DNA from 3 places in the Pseudomonas sp. KT_2_4 genome. Region 1 is predicted to be linked to each of the others. Evidence: predicted binding sites of a transcription regulator. Region 1 holds the regulator's gene; each other region holds the start of a gene.
The links. Region 1 encodes sigma-54, which starts transcription at its own class of promoters, with help from an activator protein. Its sites were predicted from a motif close to ANTGGCATNNANNTTGCTNT; they were not measured.
Positions count from the first base shown of each region.

Region 2: AB9N64_RS10055 (CmpA/NrtA family ABC transporter substrate-binding protein) is a predicted target of sigma-54. The motif match lies at 1,103-1,122, and genes of this name have one in related genera.
Region 3: glnK (P-II family nitrogen regulator) is a predicted target of sigma-54. The motif match lies at 980-999, and genes of this name have one in related genera.

Region 1 is NZ_CP166962.1:4,938,791-4,942,062, forward strand. It holds gene rapZ (RNase adapter RapZ) at 1-83, opposite strand, end outside; gene ptsN (PTS IIA-like nitrogen regulatory protein PtsN) at 86-550, opposite strand; gene hpf (ribosome hibernation-promoting factor, HPF/YfiA family) at 561-866, opposite strand; gene AB9N64_RS22730 (RNA polymerase factor sigma-54) at 942-2,435, opposite strand; gene lptB (LPS export ABC transporter ATP-binding protein) at 2,620-3,272, opposite strand, start outside.
Region 2 is NZ_CP166962.1:2,196,933-2,200,204, forward strand. It holds gene AB9N64_RS10045 (FliM/FliN family flagellar motor switch protein) at 37-252, opposite strand; gene AB9N64_RS10050 (secretin N-terminal domain-containing protein) at 268-999, opposite strand; gene AB9N64_RS10055 (CmpA/NrtA family ABC transporter substrate-binding protein) at 1,246-2,445, shown strand; gene AB9N64_RS10060 (ANTAR domain-containing response regulator) at 2,459-3,034, shown strand; gene AB9N64_RS10065 (NarK/NasA family nitrate transporter) at 3,181-3,272, shown strand, end outside.
Region 3 is NZ_CP166962.1:3,603,450-3,606,721, reverse strand. It holds gene AB9N64_RS16795 (YifB family Mg chelatase-like AAA ATPase) at 1-366, opposite strand, end outside; gene AB9N64_RS16790 (accessory factor UbiK family protein) at 522-785, opposite strand; gene glnK (P-II family nitrogen regulator) at 1,209-1,547, shown strand; gene AB9N64_RS16780 (ammonium transporter) at 1,582-2,919, shown strand; gene AB9N64_RS16775 (secondary thiamine-phosphate synthase enzyme YjbQ) at 3,129-3,272, shown strand, end outside.

The DNA of each region.
Region 1 (3,272 bases):
CAATAGAAGCCGTTGTCCTCAAGCACATTGAGGGCGGTGCTCTTACCCGAGCCGGAGCGACCGCTGACGATGATCAAACGCATGATTACTGCCCGTTTTGTTCATCCAGGACAACTTGGTACAACGCTTCATTGCTGGAGGCGCTGCGCAGTTTGTCGCGTACATCCTTGCGGTCCAGCATGCTGGCGATCTGCCGGAGCAGTTCCAGGTGCGCATCGGTGGCGGCTTCCGGGACCAGCAGCACGAAGAGCAGGTCGACCGGGGCGCCGTCGATGGCGTCGAAATCAATGGGGTGATCCAAGTGCAGCAAGGCGCTCACAGGTGTTTCACAGCCTTTGAGGCGGCAGTGCGGAATGGCGATGCCGTTGCCAAAACCGGTGGAACCGAGTTTTTCACGGGCAATCAACGCTTCGAAGACATCTTGCATCTCCAGATCCGGCACTTCGCGTGCGATCAGGTTGGCAATTTGTTCGAGGGCTTTTTTCTTGCTGCCGCCCGGCACGTTCACGAGGGAACGGCCGGGGGTCAGGATGGTTTCAAGTCGGATCATGGGGGGAGAGTTAACGACCTGTACCTTGCATCAGGTGCAGATTCTTTTCCTTATGCTTTATGAGTTGGCGGTCGAGCTTGTCGTAGAGCGAGTCAATTGCCGCGTACATGTCTTCATGTTCTGCATTGGCAACGAGCTTGGCATTCGGTACGTGCAGGGTGGCCTCGATTTTCTGCTTGAGCTTATCGACCTCCATGGTGACCTGCACGTTGGTGATCTTGTCAAAATGTCCCGCAAGCTTGTTCAGTTTGCTCTCGGTGTATTCACGCAGGGGCTTGGTGACTACCAGCTGGTGTCCACTGATGTTGACTTGCATACAGCTTCTCCTTCGTTGCCAGTGCATAAGGCGGTGGGCAGGAATACCCACCACTGGAACGCTGTGGCCCGCCCGTCACATCAAACGCTTACGCTCGCTGGATGGCGCGATCCCTAGGGACTCGCGGTACTTGGCGACGGTTCGACGGGCGACCTGAATGCCTTGTGCCTCCAGTAAACCAGCGATCTTGCTGTCACTCAACGGCTTTTTCTGATTTTCAGCGGCAACCAGTTTTTTGATGATCGCGCGGATCGCCGTGGACGAGCATTCACCGCCTTCAGAGGTGCTGACGTGGCTGGAGAAAAAGTATTTCAGCTCATAAATACCCCGTGGGGTATGCATGAATTTCTGCGTGGTAACCCGGGAAATCGTCGATTCATGCATGCCGACGGCTTCGGCGATGTCGTGCAGCACGAGAGGCTTCATGGCCTCGTCGCCGTACTCCAGAAAACCGCGCTGGTGTTCGACGATCTGGGTTGCGACTTTCATCAGGGTTTCGTTGCGGCTTTGCAGGCTCTTGATGAACCACCGCGCTTCCTGCAACTGGTTGCGCATGAAGGTGTTATCGGCGCTGGTGTCGGCGCGGCGCACAAAACCTGCGTATTGCGGGTTGACCCGCAGGCGCGGTACCGACTCCTGGTTCAGCTCCACCAGCCAACGTTCGTTGTCCTTGCGCACGATGACGTCGGGCACTACGTATTCGGCTTCGCTGGATTCGATCTGCGAGCCTGGGCGCGGGTTGAGGCTTTGCACCAGCTCGATGACCTGGCGCAAGTCATCTTCCTTGAGCTTCATACGGCGCATCAGTTGGCTGTAGTCGCGACTGCCCAGCAGGTCGATGTAGTCACTGACCAGGCGTTGCGCTTCGGTGAGCCATGGGGTCTTGGCCGGCAATTGGCGCAGTTGCAGCAACAGGCACTCGCTGAGTGTGCGGGCACCAATGCCGGCGGGCTCGAATTGCTGGATGCGGTGCAGGACGGCTTCGATTTCGTCCAGTTCGATATCCAGTTCCGGGTCGAAGGCCTCAAGGATCTCCTCGAGGGTTTCGTCCAGGTAGCCCTGGTTGTTGATGCAGTCGATCAGGGTGACCGCGATCAGGCGATCGGTATCGGACATCGGCGCCAGGTTCAGTTGCCACAACAGGTGGCTCTGCAGGCTCTCGCCCACCGACGTACGGGTGGTGAAGTCCCACTCGTCATCATCGTTGCTCGGCAGGCTGCTGGCGCTGGTCTGGTAGACGTCTTCCCACGCGGTGTCCACGGGAAGCTCGTTGGGAATGCGTTCGTTCCAGTCGCCTTCCTCCAGGTTGTCCACCGTCGGGGCGGTTTCCTGATAGGAGGGTTCCTGCACGTCGGGATTGGGTTTTTGCTCGATGTTGTCGGCCAGCGGGTCTGCATTATCGAAGTCGTCGCCTTCTTCCTGGCGTTCGAGCATCGGATTGGACTCCAGGGCCTCCTGGATTTCCTGTTGCAGGTCCAGGGTCGACAATTGGAGCAGGCGGATGGCCTGTTGCAGCTGCGGTGTCATCGTCAGCTGCTGGCCCATTCTCAGGACTAGCGATGGTTTCATGGCAGGGGCTTAACACCTTATTCGCCGGCGCAATGCGCCATCCACGACAGGGCGCGTGAGCGCCAAACATAAGCAAATTATATGCCTGATCTCGGGGCCTTTGCCTAGAGCGCGGTAACAATAAAAAAACCGAGGTTTCCATTGACTCCCGCGCGCTCCAGGGAAAAGCGCGATACCCCTGTGTTTACAGGCGGAACTCGTGACCCAGGTACACTTCCTTCACCAGCTCGTTAGCCAGGATAGTCTCGGCATCGCCTTCGGCAATCAGCTGACCATCGTTGACGATATACGCTGTTTCGCAGATATCGAGGGTTTCGCGCACGTTGTGGTCGGTGATCAGCACGCCAATGCCCTTGGCCTTGAGGTGATGGATGATCTGCTTGATGTCACCCACCGAAATCGGGTCGACACCGGCAAAGGGTTCATCCAGCAGGATGAATTTCGGCGCGGTCGCCAGGGCGCGGGCGATTTCCACGCGGCGGCGCTCACCACCGGACAGGCTCATGCCGAGGTTGTCGCGAATATGGTTGATGTGGAATTCCTGCAGCAGGCTTTCCAGCTCCTGGCGGCGGCCATCGCGATCGAGTTCCTTGCGGGTCTCGAGAATCGCCATGATGTTATCGGCTACCGACAGTTTGCGGAAGATCGACGCTTCCTGGGGAAGATAGCCAATACCTGCCCGTGCACGACCGTGCATGGGTTGATGGCTGACATCCAGGTCGTCGATCAATACACGACCCTGGTCTGCCTGGACCAGCCCGACGATCATATAGAAGCAAGTGGTTTTGCCGGCACCGTTGGGGCCGAGCAAACCGACGATCTGGCCGCTGTCGATCG
Region 2 (3,272 bases), 2.7 Mb from region 1:
TTGGGCCGAAGCCGGTCAGATAATTCGCTCGCACCCTTATCGCGGCAGCCACTCCTGAAAGGTTTCCTGTAATTCAACTCCTAGCCGATCCTCCAACTGCACCAACTCTCCCACTGCCATCAGTTGCCCATTGACCCGCACCTCCACACAGCGGGTGACGCCTGGGTCCAAGGGCAGCACCTTCCCCGGTGCGAATGCGGCCAAACGCTTGCGGCTGATCAGTTGCTCCTGCAGCAATATTTCCAGGTGCATGGACAAACGCCTTTTTCAGGGGGAAGACTCAGGGTCCGCTCGCAGGAACGCACGTCGCACGTACTCATATTGCGCGGCGGTCAACTGAGGTGCGCCGACCAGTTGCACGTCTCCACCGACAGCCTGCGCCGGCCCCGGCGAGGCTTCATCCAGCGGCTGGGCGACATCCAACTCGGCCACCCGTTTTTCGATAACCTTCACTTGGGCAGGTGAACCCTTGATCAACAGACTGTTGGTATCCGGATAAGCCATTAACACAAGGCGGCCATCGGCCAGTTGGTCCTTCTGCGCCTGGGATAACCGAGCTTTGATCATTGAAGCCATGCCCGGTACAAGGACCCTGTTGGCACCTGCGCCCTGCAGGTGATCGTCCACGAGGACGTTGATCACTTTCACCACGCCGAATAACGACGCATGCTCTGGCACCTTGCGTGGGGGGCGGTCCATCAGTTGAGCGAGGCGCAATACCTGGTCGACATAACGGGAAGGCCCGGTTACATAGAACGTACGCGCGCCGTTTTCACGCAGGGGGTAGCGCGGCTCATCCAGCCCCGCACGCCGCATGATGCCGCGCAGCCTATTGACGGAAATATGCCGCAGCACCACCGCCGAGCTTCTCTCGTCTTCGGCGCCGTAGAGCGGCAACTCCTCGCCACGGGCCGTGGCACTGCCCAGTACCAGAACGGCGCACAGCAGCGCGCTGTACAGCCAGCGGCAATTGAGGGTTGCGAGGTAATCAGCGTGCACCGTGGGTATGCCTGGCGGTCTGGCCTGAAGAAGCGGCCATACTGCGAGGCGCACGAGGTTCAATCATGATCGAAAGCTGACGGCCTGTTGCAACCGCCCCACCCATGGCATGTGCCTTGCTTTGCACTCTGTATCAGGCTCGCACCAAAGGCGGCACGGGCCTACGGACAAAGGCGTCGTTCCCCTGCAATGGCCTATACGCCAACCAGGGAAACGGCGCTTTTTTTTAGAAAAAGGCAGGTATTGATGAACGATCCGCTGGCTTGGGTAAACGGCAGCGATGCCCCAGAAAAGAGCAGCCTGGACCTGGGGTTCATGGCCCTGACCGATTGCGCCTCGCTGGTGGTCGCCGCCACCCAGGGCTTCGCCCAACCCTACGGCCTCACACTCAACCTCAAGCGCCAGGCGTCCTGGGCCAACCTGCGCGACAAGCTGGTCAGCGGTGAATTGGACGCCGCCCACAGTCTCTACGGGCTGATCTATGCCGTACACCTGGGCATCGGCGGCGTCGCCCCCAGCCCCATGGCGGTGCTGATGGGGCTGAACCAGAATGGTCAGGGCATCAACCTGTCCCATGGCCTGCAACAGCAAGGGATGATCACTCCTGAGGCGTTGAAGCGCCATGTGCACCAAAGCCGGACAAAACTCACCTTCGCCCAGACGTTTCCCACCGGCACCCACGCCATGTGGTTGTATTACTGGCTGGCGAGCCAAGGCATTCATCCCTTGCAGGATGTGAACAGCGTAGTAGTGCCGCCGCCACAAATGGTGGCGCACCTGCAAGCCGGCCGCATCGACGGCCTTTGCGTGGGTGAACCTTGGTGCGCCAGCGCAGTGCAACAGAACCAGGGCTTTACCCTGGCGACCAGCCAGGCGATCTGGCCGGACCACCCGGAAAAAGTCCTGGGCTGCACCCAAGCCTTCGTTGACGCCTACCCCAATACCGCACGCGTGCTGGTCATGGCGATCCTGGAGGCCAGCCGGTTTATCGAGCAGAGCCGTGAAAACCGCCGCTCTACCGCCCAGTTGCTCAGTGCCCCTGAATACCTCGATGCGCCTGTGGCTTGCATCGAACCACGCTTGCTGGGGGACTATGACGATGGCCTGGGCAACCAGTGGCAAGATCCCCATGCACTGCGCTTTTTCGCCGACGGCGAGGTGAACCTGCCCTACCTCAGCGATGGCATGTGGTTCATGACCCAGTTTCGGCGCTGGGGCTTGCTGCGTGAAGACCCGGACTACCTGGGCGTCGCCCGGCAGGTGCAGCAACTGGCGCTGTACCGCCAGGCGGCCGAGACGCTGGGCATTACCCCGGGCAACTCGGACATGCGCCGCAGCCAGTTGCTCGACGGCAAGACCTGGGACGGCAGCGATCCCGCCGGCTATGCCCGCAGCTTCCACCTTCACGCCTTGGCCGATGACGCCAATCGCCAAGCGCTGCGCTGACAGGAGCCGGACGATGCTGCGAATCCTGTTGATCAACGACACCCCGCGCAAGGTAGGGCGCCTCAAGGCCGCATTGACCGAGGCCGGCTTCGAGGTGATCGATGAGTCCGGCTTGACCATCGACCTGCCCGCACGCGTCGAAACAGTGCGTCCTGATGTGATCCTGATCGATACCGAGTCACCCGGGCGCGATGTGATGGAGCAAGTGGTGCTGGTCAGCCGCGATCAGCCCCGGCCCATCGTGATGTTCACCGACGAGCACGACCCGAATGTGATGCGCCAGGCCATCAAGTCCGGCGTCAGTGCCTATATCGTCGAAGGCATCCAGGCCCAGCGCCTGCAACCGATCCTCGATGTGGCCATGGCGCGCTTCGAGAGTGACCAGGCCCTGCGCGCCCAGCTGCATGCCCGCGACCAGCAACTGGCCGAACGCAAGCGCATCGAGTTGGCCAAGGGCCTGCTGATGAAAATGAAAAGCTGTAACGAGGAAGAGGCCTACACCCTGATGCGCCGCCAGGCCATGAGCCGTCAACAGAAACTGATCCAGGTGGCGGAGCAGATTATTGCCATGAGCGAGTTGCTCGGCTGATCTGGCTCAGCTCTTGCTAAAGAATTATCACAGGTAGCCAACGGCGGTTGCCCCCTCACGACAAAGACGTCGCCCACCCGGTTTGCCCTTGCGAACCCGGTGGCGGCGTTTTTTCGTTTCTAGACCCCCAACCGTTGAGGTGCGTGATGAAATCAAGCTTCTGGAAATCCGGGCACACCCCGACCCTGTTTGCCGCGTTCCTGTATTTCGACCTGAGCTTCATGGTCTGGTACCTGCT
Region 3 (3,272 bases), 1.3 Mb from region 1:
TACCCCCTTCACCGCGCGCACCTCGCCGGACAGCGCCAATTCCCCAAGGCACTCCACGTCATCGAGCATCAAGGCCGGCACTTGCACACTGGCCGCCAGGATGCCGAGGGCAATCGCCAGATCAAAACGCCCGCCGTCCTTGGGCAGGTCGGCGGGCGCGAGGTTGAGCGTGATGCGCCGGGCCGGATATTGCAGCGCCGAGTTGAGGATGGCACTGCGCACGCGGTCCTTGCTTTCCTTCACTGCGGTTTCGGGCAAACCCACCAAGGTGAGAGACGGCAGGCCATTGGCCATATGCACTTCGACAGTGACGGCTGGGGCTTCCACACCGACCTGTGCGCGGCTGTGGACAATGGCGAGGGACATGCTCGTTCCTTGAATGGGAGGGCCGCTTCCTGCGGTTTTTTCAAGGGTAGACGAGGTGGGATGGAGCGGGGCGGGGGAGGTTTTACAGAACGTATCCGGGCGGCAACGCAAAACAAGTGTGGGAGCAGGCAAGCCAGCTCCCACAACAATCGCGTTCACTCAGCAGAAGGTGGCGTCAACCGGGCTTCAAGTTCAGCCACCTTCGCCTCCAGGCTCTCCAGCCGCGCACGTGTACGAGCCAGCACCACCATCTGGCTGTCAAACTCTTCTCGGCTGACCAGGTCGAGCTTGCTGAAACCACTCTGTAGCAAAGCCTTGAACTGGCTTTCGATTTCATTGCGGGGCAGTGGGGTGTCGCCGCTGAACAGGCGAGAGGCGTGGCCGCTCAGGGCGTCGAGGAAGTCTTTGGGCGCGAGCATTGGACATATTCCGGAAAACAGTTGGCCGGCAGTGTATCACGCAGCGTCTATAGTCATTTTCACGCTCTGTTGCGCACGGTTTTCGCGCATTGGGGCGGGCGGCCGCGCACTGTTTTGATGCGCAATGCTGTCGCGCAGGCGCCCCGTAGGTGGGCACAAGCGGGCAATGGATTGATTTCAGTGGTTTTTACGGAGCTGGCAAGGTTTCTGCTTAGACGATCATGACCCATGCACTGATGCAGTCGCTGTGACGAATGCAGTGCGCCGACGGATCCGGGGTACAGGGCTCGTCACCAGTGGTTCGCTGGCGTCGCGACGGCAAATGCCGAGGCGACGATGCGTTACAAAGCCAGGCACTGCGCTTAGACTTGAGACGGGTTTGTTTTCCTGGGGCAAGTCCACCAAATTCGGGAGAGAGTTTTCATGAAGCTAGTCACTGCCATCATCAAGCCGTTCAAGTTGGACGATGTTCGCGAGTCACTGTCCGAGATCGGCGTGCAGGGCATTACCGTTACTGAGGTCAAGGGCTTCGGTCGGCAGAAGGGTCATACCGAGCTGTATCGCGGCGCGGAATACGTGGTCGATTTCCTGCCGAAGGTGAAGATCGATGTCGCCATTGACGACAAGGATCTTGATCGGGTTATCGAGGCGATAACCAAGGCGGCCAACACCGGCAAGATCGGTGACGGCAAGATCTTCGTGGTCAATCTGGAACAGGCTATTCGCATCCGTACCGGCGAAACCGATACCGACGCAATCTAAGCCGCCAAACCCCAACGCCCCAGGAGAAAACAATATGACTCTGCGTAAATTCGCAGGGCTCGGAGCCCTGCTGTCCATCGTAATGCCAAGCCTGGCCATGGCGGCAGATGAAGTGGCTGCTCCAGTCCTCAATTCCGGCGACACCGCCTGGATGCTCACTGCCACCGCGCTGGTGCTGTTCATGACCATCCCTGGCCTGGCGCTGTTCTACGGCGGCATGGTCCGCTCCAAGAATATTCTGTCGGTGATGATGCAGTGCTTCGCCATCACTGGCCTGATCAGCATCCTCTGGGTCGTCTACGGCTACAGCATCGCGTTCGATACCACCGGTATGGAACAAGGCGTGGTCAACTTCAATTCCTTCTTCGGCGGCATGGGCAAGGCGTTCCTGGCGGGTGTTACCCCGGCCAGCATCACCGGGCCGGCGGCGCTGTTTCCGGAGGCCGTGTTCATTACCTTCCAGATGACCTTTGCCATCATTACCCCGGCGCTGATCGTCGGTGCTTTCGCTGAGCGTATGAAGTTCTCCGCGATGCTGATCTTCATGGCTATCTGGTTCACCCTGGTCTACGCGCCGATTGCGCACATGGTCTGGAGCGGCAACGGCGGCCTGATGTGGGACTGGGGCGTGCTGGACTTCGCTGGCGGCACCGTTGTGCACATCAACGCGGGTGTGGCTGGCCTGGTGGCGTGCATCGTGCTCGGCAAGCGCAAAGGCTTCCCGACCACGCCGATGGCCCCGCATAACCTGGGCTATACCCTGGTGGGCGCGGCCATGCTGTGGATTGGCTGGTTTGGCTTCAACGCCGGTTCCGCCGCGGCGGCCAACGGCACCGCGGGCATGGCGATGCTGGTAACTCAAATCGCTACAGCAGCTGCGGCCCTGGGCTGGATGTTTGCCGAGTGGATCACCCACGGCAAGCCCAGCGCACTGGGTATCGCCTCGGGCGTGGTCGCCGGCCTCGTCGCCGTGACGCCAGCGGCGGGCACCGTGGGCCCGATGGGCGCCCTGGTGATTGGCCTGGTCGCCGGTGTGGTGTGCTTCTTCTGCGCGACCAGCCTCAAGCGCAAGCTGGGTTATGACGACTCCCTGGACGCTTTCGGCGTGCACGGTATCGGCGGCATTGTCGGTGCGATCCTTACCGGTGTGTTCGCTGCCCCGGCGCTGGGCGGCTTCGGCACCGTGACGGACATCGCAGCCCAAGTCTGGATCCAGTGCAAAGGCGTGGGCTTTACCGTGATCTACACGGCGATCGTGACCTACGTCATCCTCAAGGTGCTCGACATGGTCATGGGCCTGCGTGTCACCGAGGAAGAAGAGGCGGTTGGCCTCGACCTGGCGCAACATAACGAGCGCGGCTACAACTTGTAACCAGGCGAAAAAAACATGCCCGGCTTGCCGGGCATTTTTTTGCCTGGCGTTTGTCTGTGGCTAAAGGCGCATGGGTTTTTTATCGACTTTGTGATGGGATCCACACAGCACTTTTAAGGGTGCAAATGTCTTACAGGCATGAAGGCGTATTCGGCACTTTGTTTTTTCCCAGAGCGCGCTAGAATGCGCGCCGATGGGCGGAGAACTGTATGTGGCAACAGACCCTGATTACCCTGCGGGCCAAGCCCCGGGGCTTTCACTTGGTAACGGACGAGTTGCTTGCCGGCTTGCCTGAATTGAAGGCGTGCCGTGTGGGCCTGTTGCATTTGTGGCTGCAGCACACCTCGGCCTCG